Puniceibacterium sp. IMCC21224: one gene and its partner. The protein of the gene in region 1 interacts with the protein of each later gene in a pairwise test. Links are inferred from orthologs where the notes say so. Each region holds a gene or a part of one and is shown on either strand. Other genes may lie near its edges. The genes, in order: nusG and rho.

Region 1 (6,726 bases):
TGGGCGTATGGTGAATCGCGCTTTTGGTGAGCCGGAAACCCAGCTGCGCGAGCGCCATGACGCTTCGGATTTTGACACCAAAACGCAGGACAAGATCGCGGCTGAATAGTCCGCAACACTCGAAGTATACCCCAAGAATTTTCGTACGAAAATTCTTGGGGTCAGCCGCTAGCCTATGCGCTCAACCGGGCAACGATAGAGTCGGCACTGACACTGCCAATCACCGTGCCTAGTTGTTCAACAGCCAGCCAAGGTCGCCCCGCAAGCTGGGCCATGACATCCCGCACCGGCATCTCGGCATTCACCGTAGGTAGACCCGCAGGTTTTGCAGGCAGCATCACGTCGCGTGCGGTCAGTACTCCGAGCGGATTCATGTTTGCGACAAAATCGGCAACGTAGTCTGAGGCTGGAGCTGAAAAAATCTCGCGTGGGGTGCCGCATTGCACGATGCGTCCACCCTGCATGATTGCGATCCGGCCACCCAGTTTAAAGGCTTCGTCGAGATCGTGGCTGACGAAGATGATCGTGCGTTTCAAATCGCGTTGCAGGTCTAGCAATTCATCCTGAAGGCGCGATCGGATCAGCGGGTCGAGCGCTGAGAATGGTTCGTCCATCAGTAGGATCGGCGCCTGAGTGGCAAAGGCCCGCGCCAGGCCCACGCGCTGTTGCATGCCGCCGGACAGTTCCGCCACTTTGGCGTTCGCCCGTTCGGATAGTCCCACGAGGCTAAGTTGTTCTGAAACCTTCTGCGCCCGTTCCGCTGTGGGGACGCCGGCCAGCTCAAGGCCAAACCCGACATTTTCGGCAACCGTGCGCCAGGGCAGCAGACCAAACTGCTGGAACACCATGGCCACACGGCTCTGGCGGATGCGGCGCAGGGCGTTGGCGTTGCATTTGGTAACGTCGACCATCATGCCGCCGTCATTCACCCTCACCGCACCGCGTGCCACCGGGTTCAGCCCGTTGACGGCCCGCAGCAGCGTCGATTTACCCGATCCTGAGAGCCCCATTAGAACCAGGATCTCACCTTCCTCCACATCAAGCGAACAATTGTGCACGCCCAGGATCTGGTCGGTCGCCTGCTGCACTTCGGACCGGCTTTGTCCTCGGTCCATCAGTGGCAGCGCCGCCTCGGGTTTCGGGCCAAAGACGATCGAGACTTTGTCGAATGAAACTGCCTTGTTCATTTGTCACCCACCCGCAGCATCCGATCCAGCATGATGGCAACCACCACAATGACAAAACCGCTTTCGAATCCGAGGCCAGTGTCGACGCGGTTCAGCGCCCGCACCACCGGGACGCCCAGCCCGTCGGCACCTACAAGTGCTGCGATCACCACCATCGACAGCGACAGCATGATTGTTTGGTTCAACCCCGCCATGATTTGCGGCAGGGCATAAGGCAATTCGATTTTCCAAAGGGTTTGGCTGGGTTTCGCGCCAAAGGACTCGGCTGCTTCCAGCAGCTCTGTAGGGGTGCTGGAAATCCCGAGATGGGTCAGCCGGATCGGCGCAGGCACCACAAAGATCACCGTGGCGATCAGCCCTGGCACCATACCGATGCCAAAGAACACGATCGCCGGGATGAGGTATACAAAGGTTGGCAGCGTCTGCATCAGGTCCAGCACTGGACGCATCGCGGCATATAATCTGGGCCGATGCGCCACAGCGATACCAATGGGAACACCCACGCCCATGCAGACAACACAGGCTGACAAGACGAGGGTCAGGCTTTCGGTTGTTTCTTCCCAATAGCCCTGATTGACGATGAAGAGGAACCCGAGGCCCACGAAAAGCGGAATTTTCCAGCCTCGCTGCAAGGCCCATGTTCCAGCCACAAAGGCGGCGATCACCAACAGCGTCGGCGGCGTCTGCAGCACCCAGAGCACTGCGTCGATCATCGCCTCAAGGCCCAGTGCCAAACCATCAAAAAACCAGCCACCATTCTGTTGTAGCCAGCCAAAGACGGCCTCGGCCACATCCCCCACCGGGATTTTGTAGTCGGTCAGCCAGTTCATTTCAGCAATGCCCCCTTGGGTTTTCGCGCAGCATGGCGTGTCGCGCGCGGGATGCAAGAGGTCTGGGCGCTTCATCGACGGTGATAGGAAGCGTTCCGCAACGGAATTTTCCCATTCGTGCGCTGGGGGCGGGGAAAGACGGTAAAAGTCCTTGCGGCACAGAGAAAGGGGGACCATCCAAAGATGGTCCCCCTTTGTTGTTTAGGCATTCACTTAGGCCGATAATTGAATCAGCTTTTCGCAATCGTCTCCAGCTGGGAGCGGACTTCGTTGGTACCCGTACCGCTGTTCACCGCCGCCAGGGCCGATTTCAACTGGGCTTCGGACAGCGCGCTCACATCCAGATCGGGCATGAAGTGCTTGAGGGCAGCAACCTGACCGGCGGTGGCTGAATTGCCTTCGCCGATGGCCTCGTCCGTGCCGATGATAATCGCAGAGACAGTGCCGCCCATATCGGCATTTGCCTCACCGCTGTTGATCACTGCCAGAGCGGGCTGTGCCTGAGCGCGCGACACCATGGTCAGATCAACGCCGGGGGTATACGGCTGAAGTATCGCGATTTCTTCGGCACTTAGCATCGAGGAAGATGAGTGCGAAGCCTTGAATTCAGCTCCCTCTACAACGCTGCGCAGTGTGGCGATGTCTTCGCTGGTCATGTCGCTGCTGTTGATGATGTTCATGGCGCTCGCAACCTGAGTATCGGTGAGCGTCGACGCGTCAACATCGGGCAGGTATCTTTCGATCTGGACGATCTCGCCTTCGGTCGCGGCCATAGCGCCACCGGCCATGCTGAGGGTAAGGGCGGTTGCAATCATAAAGCGTTTCATAATGGTACTCCTTTATCGTTTTCGCCCGGCGCTCTCATCGTCATGCGCCGTGGTATGAAAGGACAACCAGCAAATACGAATTTCGTTCCCGTCGAATTCCGAGTTCACAAACGGTTGATAATATTAGGGAAAGACAAATCAAACAAAAGGAATCGCATGAACGCATTTAGTTGGCGTCCGGTTCCATGTCGCGACGCAGTGTTGCTATCACGATCCCGCTACAGGCGGGCGGGTGTGTGCGCACTTGAAACCGGAACCGCAACCCCGTATGTCAGCGGCCAACCTAACAGAGAAGATATCCATGGCCCGCACAAACCCGCTCCAGTTCGTTCAGCAAGTCCGGTCGGAAGTGGCCAAGGTCGTCTGGCCGTCGCGTCGCGAGGTGTTGCTGACCACTGTCATGGTATTTGTCATGGCGTCGCTTACGGCGGTATTTTTTGCGCTGGTTGACATCGTGATCCGCAGTGGCGTGCAGGAGATGCTGACGTTTTTCGGCTGAGACGTGCCCAAACGTTGGGAAAAGCTGCCCGGCACACTTGAACTCGGGCGGCGCGACGGGTAGTCAACGGCAACTTTCCGCATACGGGCGTGCAATGATTCGTTTTGCACGCCGATTTTCGTTTCGGAGAACGACCCCACAGGTCGGAAGTCTAAAAAGACGCGGGGTATGGCCCGGCGCAGGAATAAGGGTTGAGGCCAGATGGCGAAGCGGTGGTATTCGGTGAGCGTGCTCTCGAATTTCGAGAAGAAGATCGCCGAACAGATCCGGACGGCGGTTGCCGAACAGGAGCTTGAGGATCAGATCGAAGAGGTTCTGGTGCCGACCGAAGAGGTGATCGAGATCCGCCGCGGCAAGAAGGTCACGACCGAGCGCCGGTTCATGCCGGGCTATGTATTGGTCAAGATGGAAATGTCCGACCGGGGCTACCACCTGATCAACTCGATCAACCGCGTAACCGGGTTTTTGGGTCCGCAGGGGCGTCCGATGCCGATGCGCGACGCCGAGGTCAGCGCGATCCTGCACAATGTGCAGGAAGGCGAGGATAGCCCGCGTACGCTAATACATTTTGAGATCGGTGAGCGGGTCAAGGTCAACGATGGTCCGTTCGAAGATTTCGACGGCATGGTTGAGGGTGTGGACGAAGACACCCAGCGCCTGCGGGTCGCGGTGTCGATCTTTGGTCGGGAAACTCCGGTCGAGCTGGAATTCACTCAGGTCACCAAGCAGGGGGCCTGAGGGTAGGGCGCCTTTGGGCGCCGCAAGCGTGGGAGGTGTTGGCATCGCGATGTCCGAACCGCACCACGGCAACGACAAGGCCCGATTGACGCGTCAGGGGGCCGTTGGACATAAAGGAGTAGCCAGATGGCAAAGAAGCTTGCTGGCAAGATGAAACTGCAGATCAAGGCCGGGCAGGCCAACCCGAGCCCGCCCGTGGGTCCGGCGCTGGGTCAGCGCGGCATCAATATCATGGAGTTCTGCAAGGCGTTCAACGCCAAGACGCAGGAAATGGAGCCTGGCGCGCCGTGCCCGACTGTGATCACGTATTATCAGGACAAGTCCTTTACGATGGAAATCAAGACGCCGCCCGCGTCTTATTACCTCAAGAAGGCAGCCGGCATGAAACCAGTGGGCAAACGCAATCGTCCTAAGGGTTCGCCTCTTCCGGGCCGTGAGACTGTCGCATCGGTGACTGTCTCGCAGGTACGTGAAATTGCCGAAGCAAAGATGAAGGACCTGAGCGCGAACGACGTTGAGGCCGCCATGCAGATCATTCTGGGCTCCGCAAAGTCCATGGGCATCGAGGTTAAGTAAGATGGCTAAACTTGGAAAACGCACCCGCGCGGCCCGTGAGGCCTTTGCCGGCAAAGAGGATATCACGATTGCCGAGGCCGTCGCCCTGATCAAGGGCAATGCCAATGCAAAGTTCGATGAAACCGTCGAGATCGCCATGAACCTTGGTGTTGACCCGCGTCACGCTGACCAGATGGTTCGCGGTGTCGTTGGTCTGCCAAATGGCACGGGCAAGACGGTTCGCGTCGCTGTCTTTGCACGTGGCGCCAAGGCCGAGGAAGCCACGGCGGCTGGTGCTGATATCGTTGGTGCCGAAGACCTGATGGAAGCCATTCAGGGCGGCAAGATCGACTTTGATCGTTGCATCGCGACGCCTGACATGATGCCGATCGTCGGTCGTCTGGGCAAAGTTCTGGGCCCGCGTAACCTGATGCCGAACCCCAAAGTCGGTACTGTGACCATGGACGTCAAGGAGGCCATCACGGCAGCCAAGGGCGGTCAGGTTCAGTTCAAGGCTGAAAAGGCCGGTGTTGTGCATGCAGGCGTTGGCAAGGTTTCGTTCGACGAGGCCAAGCTGGTGGAAAACATCCGCGCCTTCGTTTCGGCCGTGACCAAGGCAAAGCCGGCCGGTGCCAAGGGGACGTACCTCAAGCGCATCGCGCTGAGCTCGACCATGGGCCCGGGTATCACTGTAGACGTGGCCGAAGCAAACGTCGAATAACAGATTGGCTCCGGGGCGCGAGCCTCGGGGCGAATGCGGGGCCAGAATATCGGCCTCGTTCTGTCCGAGACGGAGGGTTCCGGGGATATATCCGGAATAATTCCTTCCTGAGATGGGAAACGAGACAAGATTTCCGACAGGTCTTTGACCTTCGGGCGATCACGGCCTCGGGACCCTGACTACGGACCCGTAACGGGTGCGGTCTGACCGCACCCTGACATGAGCCGGGGGGAGACCCCCAAATTTGGAGTAAAACTGTGGATAGAGCCCAGAAAGAGAAATTGGTCGAGGAACTCGGCCAGATCTTCGAAAGCTCTGGCGTCGTGGTGGTAGCACATTACGAAGGTCTCACGGTTGCAGAGATGCAGGATCTCCGGGGGCGCGCACGCGCTGCCGAAGCATCCGTACGCGTCGCCAAGAACAGGCTCGCCAAGATCGCCCTTGAGGGAAAGCCCTGCGCAAGCATTGCTGACTTCCTGACGGGCATGACCGTTCTGACCTATTCCGAGGACCCCGTGGCAGCAGCCAAGGTGGCCGAGGACTTCGCCAAAGATAACAAGAAGTTTGAAATTCTTGGCGGCGCAATGGGTGAGAATGCTCTGGACCGGGCCGGTGTGGAATCCGTGTCGAAGATGCCGTCGCGCGAGGAGCTTATTGCTTCGATCGTTGGCTGCATCGGCGCACCCGCATCGAACATTGCCGGGGCCATTGGCGCACCTGCTTCGAATATCGCATCCATCTTGTCCACAATCGAGGACAAGGCGGCTGCGTAAGCAACCTATGGGATCATCGTGGGGTTGTAATCCCGACGTTGGAACACATTTAGATACGGAAAGAAGTCACAATGGCTGATCTGAAAGCACTTGCTGAGCAAATCGTGAACCTCACGCTGCTGGAAGCACAAGAACTGAAAACTATCCTGAAAGACGAGTACGGCATCGAGCCCGCCGCTGGCGGCGCAGTGATGATGGCAGGCCCGGCAGATGCCGGCGGTGCCGCTGCTGAAGAGCAGACCGAATTCGACGTCATCCTGAAATCGGCCGGCGCCTCCAAGATCAACGTGATCAAGGAAGTCCGCGCAATCACCGGTCTGGGCCTCAAAGAAGCCAAAGACCTGGTTGAAGCGGGCGGCAAAGCCGTCAAAGAGCAGGTTTCGAAAGCCGAAGCCGACGAGATCAAGGGCAAGCTGGAAGCAGCTGGCGCCGAAGTCGAGCTCAAGTAATCGGTTCCGGGTGCGCCCGGAATACTGAAAAAACAGGCTGGATCCGGAGATTGCCGGGTCCAGCCGAGCCTGTCTCAGAGAGGCCCTTATCAGCCATATCGGCGCAAAGGGCTTTTCTAAGGCGAGGTTCAAGGATCGGGAGGCGTC
Region 2 (6,837 bases), 3.0 Mb from region 1 along the record:
GCAAACGATGGCGCCTCACTGACGCGAACATTTCGCGGAATGACAGACGCAAACACCAGCTCGCCCAGATTGGCGCGGGCGTCTGCTTCGACCTGTTGCGACAGATTGTTCCTGGCGTCGTACATTGTCAGAACCACACCTTCGATCCGAAGATTTGGATTGGCTGTTTGCCGAACCTCGCGAATGGTTAGCATTAGCTGCGACAGGCCTTCGAGGGCAAAAAACTCGCTCTGCAAAGGCACGAGGATTGAATGGGCTGCCACCATTGCATTTACGGTGAGCAGATTTAGTGACGGAGGACAGTCGATAAGAATGAAATCATATTCAAACGCGTCGATCGCTGGCTGCCGTAGCGCATCGTGCAGCAAGAAACTGCGCTTTTCGTTTGAGATCAATTCGATATCAGCAGAGCTAAGATCAACCGTTGCGGGGATCAGCGACAGATTGGACGTGGCTGTGATCTGAATAACGTCTTTAAGATCCACCTCATCCAGCAACAGTTCATAGGTGGTATAAACGCGATCATCTGGGTCGACACCAAGTCCCGTCGAAGCGTTTCCCTGAGGATCAAGATCGACAACAAGCACTTTGAGGCCTTGCTCGGCAAGTGCCGCCCCGAGGTTGATGGTTGTAGTGGTTTTTCCCACTCCACCCTTCTGATTGGCGATAGCAATGATTTTAGGGCCGACAGGCCTGGACAGATCAGACATGGGTTAGCGCTCCGATTTGCAGGATTACGGCGAACGGGTCAGTTTTGCTTGTATGCGATTCTAGGGAAAATGACCATCTGTCTCGTGCTGGCGCTAACTCTTTTTTCCAGCGCTCGCCCTTAGGGAATAGCGCGGCCCCCCCCTGAGCCATGTGAAGATCCGCAAAGGCGAGAAGATCTGACAGGTCGCTGAGTGCCCGAGCAGAAATGACTGATGCATTCAGAGGAGGAAGACGCTCAATCCGATCATTTACCACCGCTGCCAGTGCTCCTGTTTCGCGTAAGACAGCTCGCAAAAATGCCGCCTTACGGGCATCGCTCTCGACCAAAGTGATCTTTGCAGTTGGGTTCCTTGACTGTGCTAAGATAGCGACTACCAGTCCGGGAAACCCGCCCCCACTACCTAGGTCTGCCCAATGGGTGAAATCTGATGGAGCCAGATCATAGATCTGGACAGAATCCGCGATATGACGTGTCCATAGATGCTCCATTGAGGCTGGAGAAACCAGATTGATGCGTCGGTTCCATTTTTTTAAAACCTCAGCATATACATCTAGTTGCTCCATTGTTTCACGTGAAACATCCTGGAGAACTTCGTGCCTAAAGCTTTGTGTCATGCGGATTTCTTGCGGGCCGCCTGGCGAAGCCACGCGAGGATCAAAGTAAGCGCTGCTGGTGTCATTCCATCAATTTGTGAAGCCTGAGCAAGATTTGCAGGCCTGCCCCTGGAAAGCTTAAGTTTCAATTCACTGGATAACCCGTCAATCGCTTCAAAGTCAAAATCCGCAGGCACTTCAAGCGCTTCGTCTTTGCGTACTGCATCTATATCCCGCTGCTGACGACCAACATAATTAGCGTAAAGTGCGTCTGTAGCTAGCTGAAGCCGGATCTCTGGCGCGATAGCAGTAAGCTCCGGCGCTTGCGCCAAAAGAACATCAAATCCCAAATCCGGATAAGACAACAGCTGAAACCCATTTCTACGCGCACCGTCCCGGCTAACCTTAACCCCCATGGCATCTAAATCCCGCGGAGTAAAACTGCGCGATTGTAGAAGTGCTCGACCAGACTCAAGTGACTCTGCCTTAGCAAGATAATTGGCCTTGCGTGTTTCAGAAACGCAGCCCCAGTTAATACCCTTTTCGGTTAACCTTTGATCGGCATTGTCTGCGCGCAATGAAAGTCGGAACTCTGCTCGTGATGTAAACATGCGATATGGCTCAGTCACCCCACGAGATGTAAGATCATCAATCATAACACCGATATAGCTATCAGCTCGGCTAAAATGGATCGGCTCACTACCACACGCGAGTTTTGCTGCATTTAACCCCGCAACAAGCCCTTGCGCTGCCGCTTCTTCATACCCAGTAGTGCCATTAATCTGGCCGGCCAAGTATAGTCCAGTCGTTCCTTTCACTGCAAGAGCAAGGTCCAAAGATCTGGGGTCAATGTAATCATATTCGATGGCGTATCCAGGTTGCAGGATCTCGACGGATTCCAAACCCTTGATCGACCGTACATATTCCTCCTGCACGTCGACAGGAAGCGAAGTCGATATCCCATTGGGGTATACAGTATCGTCGTCTAATCCCTCGGGCTCCAAAAAGATTTGGTGGGACGATTTATCAGCGAACCGCACAATCTTATCTTCTATCGAAGGACAGTACCGGGGGCCAACACCCTCAATCCGACCGCCATACATCGCAGAACGCCCGAGGTTTTTCCTGATAATATCGTGCGTTGTAGGGTTTGTGTGTGTGATGCCACAGGTGACCTGCCGAACAAATGGCCGCGTGTTCAAAAACGAAAACATCACCGGATCTCTATCCCCCGGCTGATGTTCGAGTTCACTCCACGCGATCGTACGACCATTCAAGCGGGGCGGCGTTCCGGTTTTTAGACGTCCACGATTAAGATCAAGCCCATCAAGACGTTCAGCAAGGCGCACTGAAGGACGATCGCCCATACGACCGCCCGGCTTTGATTCATCTCCGATGTGTATAACGCCACGTAAGAAAGTGCCTGTGGTAAGAATAACAGCACGGCTAGAGATCGTCGAACCATCCGCAAGAGTTACCCCCGTAACAGCGCCAGATGTCATCGAAAGATCAACCACCTCACCTTCGATAATTTCCAGGTTGGGCATGATCGTCAAAAGTGCGAGCATTTTTTTACGGTAGATTGACCGATCAGCCTGCGCCCGAGGCCCTTGAACAGCCGGACCCTTGCGACGGTTCAGCAGGCGGAACTGAATGCCTGCTTGATCTGCGACGCGCGACATAACGCCATCAAGGGCGTCAATTTCGCGCACTAAATGACCTTTACCAAGGCCGCCAATTGCCGGATTACAGGACATCACGCCTATGCCTGAAATTTTCAGGGACACTAAGGCTGTGCGTGCGCCCATCCGAGCAGAGGCATGAGCGGCTTCGGCGCCAGCGTGCCCACCACCGATAACGACGACATCAAAGTCCAGATGTTTCACGTGAAACACTCCTCACTTACCAACACAGAAGCTGGCAAAAATCTCATCTAATAGCGATTCAACGTCTACATGACCCACAAGCGAGCTAAGTCGTCGAATCACGATTCTGACTTCCTCTGCCGCGATATCATACTCATTTGGACCCCGTCCGACTACTTGCATCGCCGTCTCCAGTCCGTCTACCCCTTCTCGCAGCGCGACGCGATGACGTTCGCGTGTAATTAGGCTTGTCTGCCCGATCCGACCAGAAAGCCGCGCCTGAATATCTGAAATCAACTGAGTCAGTCCAACCCCAGTCAACCCCGAGACGCCCAGTCCATCAACCCGAAGATCTGCCTTGGATTGAATAACCAGATCATCCTTTTCTGGCGTCATGTCTGGCGCCTGCCCTGGCTCAACCAAAAAAACCCGAAGATCCGCTGTTGCCGCCCGAGCCCGTGCACGCCCGACGCCCAAAGCTTCAATTTCATCCACTGTGTCCCGCAAGCCCGCTGTATCCAGCAAGGTAACAGGCAACCCTCCGATATCCATCCGTACTTCTATAACATCTCGTGTGGTCCCAGCTATATCCGACGTTATGGCCGCATCACGTCCAGCCAGGGCATTCAGCAATGTGGATTTACCAACATTTGGAGCCCCGACAATTGCGACTTCAAAGCCCGAGCGAATTCTCTCGGCTCCCGAAAACCCTTGCAGTTCCTGCCGGACGCCTATCAACACTGACGCAAGCAGCTCAAGAACTTCATCGGTCACGTCAACTGGTACGTCTTCATCGGCAAAATCGATCACCGCCTCTAGCAACGAAGCGGCGCGAATCAAATCCAGTCGCCAGGATGACACTCGCTTTCCCAAATCACCTGAAAGAACCCGAAGCGCTTGCCGCCTCTGGGCCTCGGTTTCGGATTCGATTAGATCAGCGAGACCTTCGACTTGTGTCAGATCAAGCCGCCCATTTTCCAGCGCGCGGCGTGTAAATTCCCCGGCTTCCGCCTGGCGAATACCGTCAAACTTCCCAAGTTCAGACAGAACCGCGCGCACGACAGCTACTGATCCATGCAAGTGAAATTCGACGACCTGCTCACCGGTAAAGCTTCGTCCCTCCTCGAACAAAAGGACCAGTGCTTCGTCCAGAAACCCGCCGTCCGACGCTTTTAACACCCGCAATGCGGCGACACGCGGCGATGGCAACGATCCACCCATCTTTCCCGCCACGAACCACGCCAAGGACCCAGATACCCGAACGACGGCTACGCCAGATTTTCCCTGAGCCGTAGCCAGAGCAAAGATGGTCTCCATACTGCCCTCGTTAGTTTTATCAGGTATTCATGGAGTCAAAGAATTCAGCATTGGACTTGGTCTGCTTCAGCTTCGAAATCAGGAATTCGACAGCGTCCGTCGTACCCATCGGATTCAAGATGCGGCGCAGAACAAAGGTCTTTTGCAGGTCACCTTTGTCCACCAACAGCTCTTCTTTGCGGGTTCCAGATTTGAGGATATCCATCGCCGGGAACACGCGCTTGTCGGCCACTTTGCGATCCAGAACGATTTCAGAGTTACCGGTACCTTTGAATTCTTCAAAGATCACTTCGTCCATCCGGCTACCGGTATCGATCAGCGCGGTTGCTATGATGGTCAGCGACCCACCTTCTTCGATATTCCGCGCAGCGCCAAAGAACCGCTTAGGTCTTTGTAATGCATTTGCATCCACACCACCGGTCAAAACCTTACCCGAAGATGGGACCACTGTATTGAACGCTCTACCAAGTCTTGTGATCGAGTCTAGAAGAATAACAACATCTCGTTTATGCTCGACTAGGCGTTTCGCCTTTTCGATCACCATTTCCGATACAGCCACGTGCCGCGTCGCCGGTTCGTCAAAGGTCGAGGACACAACCTCACCCTTTACTGACCGCTGCATGTCCGTCACCTCTTCGGGACGTTCGTCAATCAGCAGGACGATCAGATAGACCTCGGGGTGGTTATGTTCGATGCTCGCTGCGATGTTCTGCAACAGCACAGTTTTACCGGTCCGCGGCGGCGCAACGATCAGGCCCCGCTGGCCTTTACCGATCGGCACCACCAAGTCGATAATCCGGGCCGAGCGGTCGCGGATGGTCGGATCTTCGATCTCCATCTTGAATCGTTCGTCAGGATAGAGCGGCGTCAGATTGTCAAAAGCGATCTTGTGACGCGCCTTTTCCGGATCTTCAAAATTGATTCTCGCCACGTCGGTCAGGGCAAAATACCGCTCGTCATTCTCTGGTGCTTTGATCTCACCCTCAATGGTATCTCCGGTGCGCAGCGAAAACTTTCGGATCATTTCTGGCGAAACATAGATGTCATCCGGGCCCGGAAGATAGTTCGCCTCGGGAGAGCGCAGGAAACCGAACCCGTCTTGCAAAACCTCCAGCACACCATCGCCAAAAATCTCCCACCCTTCATCCGCCCGCTCGCGCAGGATCTGGAACATCATCTCGCCTTTGCGCATGGTCGAGGCGTTCTCGATATCCAGCTCTTCAGCCATAGCCAAAAGATCTTTGGGGCTCTGCGCCTTGAGATCAGCAAGATTCAGTTTTTCGATGATCATGGGACATCCTCATGAGCCCGTAAATTGGGGTCATTTCAGTTTAGTCAGTGGGAAAATGCGTCTTCCGGACGGAAGAGTTCTGGCTATCTAGGCATCTCGGCCGTTCAAGTCAATGCCATGCAAACCTGCATGGGTGAAGCTGGCCGGGACGGTTTGCTATCTTAAATTAATGATATTTTAGAAAAGAGATGATGAAGGTTAAGGGATCGCTCTTTCTGTGGATTAGTCTGTTGCGCGCAAGTTATCCCAAGCTCTCAAACCTGTGTATAGGTTTTGGGATTATTCTGGCGTGAGTTTTGGTGGGTTCTAAAAATCCCTTGTTTTAAGAAAGATTAACGAAAAGTTAACGATCTTACGGCTGTGGATAACCACAAGCAAAACTTTCAATTTTGATGATTATACCTTGATCTAGGTTATCCTTTTCCCCAAAGGAAAAGCCGGAGCAATGTCTGGGACGACTCATATGTTTATCCCCCGGCTTGCAATCGCGGGGCTTTTTCCCCAGAAGCAGACGCAGACGCTCCATAGGGATATCAACGGGTTTCTCCACATGCCACAGGAGATCATTTTAGCTTCGGGATCGCAGATCAGGGCTCAAATGCTGTCATCAGCGCAGGTTCCGTTCCGAATCGAACGTCCGCGAATCGACGAAGACGCTGTACGCGACGCTCTCGTTGCCGAGAATGCGTCGCCGCGCGACATTGCCGATGCGCTGGCCGAACTCAAAGCCGACAAAATCAGCAGAAAGTTGCCGGGCAGCTTGGTGATTGGTTGCGATCAGGTTTTGGCGATCGACGGCGAGGTCATGGCCAAACCCCGTGATCCGGCTGAGGCGCGTGCCCAGATCTGCCGTCTTCAGGGGCAGCGTCACAACCTGCTCTCGGCTGTGGTGCTGATCGAAGATGGTCAGCCTATTTGGCGTCATGTTGGCCAGGCGAGATTGCACATGCGAGGGCTCTCTGACGCCTATGTCGATGCCTATCTTGCGCGGAACTGGGATAGTATTCGTCATTCTGTCGGCGGTTATAAGCTCGAGGAAGAAGGTGTGCGCCTGTTCAG

What was found.
Region 2: the proteins of nusG (region 1) and rho interact in binary tests that used the Escherichia coli proteins (3 or more experiments, as listed by UniProt). The link is inferred for Puniceibacterium sp. IMCC21224 from one-to-one orthologs.

Annotation. Positions count from the first base shown.
Region 1 is NZ_LDPY01000001.1:3,204,627-3,211,352, reverse strand. What follows is about bases 2,587-5,312. They hold nusG (transcription termination/antitermination protein NusG), read left to right. Parts: upstream 2,587-3,544; coding sequence 3,545-4,081; downstream 4,082-5,312. Other genes in these bases: rplA (50S ribosomal protein L1), read left to right, coding at 4,659-5,312; rplK (50S ribosomal protein L11), read left to right, coding at 4,208-4,657; secE (preprotein translocase subunit SecE), read left to right, coding at 3,146-3,343; IMCC21224_RS26565 (hypothetical protein), read right to left, coding at 2,587-2,844. Outside these bases: yghU (glutathione-dependent disulfide-bond oxidoreductase), read left to right, coding at 1-109; choV (choline ABC transporter ATP-binding protein), read right to left, coding at 174-1,187; choW (choline ABC transporter permease subunit), read right to left, coding at 1,184-2,017; more of IMCC21224_RS26565, read right to left, coding at 2,248-2,586; more of rplA, read left to right, coding at 5,313-5,357; rplJ (50S ribosomal protein L10), read left to right, coding at 5,615-6,130; rplL (50S ribosomal protein L7/L12), read left to right, coding at 6,202-6,579. UniProt on the Escherichia coli protein: Part of the processive rRNA transcription and antitermination complex (rrnTAC). The complex forms an RNA-chaperone ring around the RNA exit tunnel of RNA polymerase (RNAP).
Region 2 is NZ_LDPY01000001.1:250,629-257,465, reverse strand. What follows is about bases 3,643-6,479. They hold rho (transcription termination factor Rho), read right to left. Parts: upstream 5,779-6,479; coding sequence 4,507-5,778; downstream 3,643-4,506. Other genes in these bases: IMCC21224_RS01170 (nucleoside triphosphate pyrophosphatase), read left to right, coding at 6,329-6,479; mnmE (tRNA uridine-5-carboxymethylaminomethyl(34) synthesis GTPase MnmE), read right to left, coding at 3,643-4,487. Also shown: IMCC21224_RS01195 (ParA family protein), read right to left, coding at 1-710; 16S rRNA (guanine(527)-N(7))-methyltransferase RsmG, read right to left, coding at 703-1,326; tRNA uridine-5-carboxymethylaminomethyl(34) synthesis enzyme MnmG, read right to left, coding at 1,323-3,191; more of mnmE, read right to left, coding at 3,204-3,642; more of IMCC21224_RS01170, read left to right, coding at 6,480-6,837. UniProt on the Escherichia coli protein: Facilitates transcription termination by a mechanism that involves Rho binding to the nascent RNA, activation of Rho's RNA-dependent ATPase activity, and release of the mRNA from the DNA template.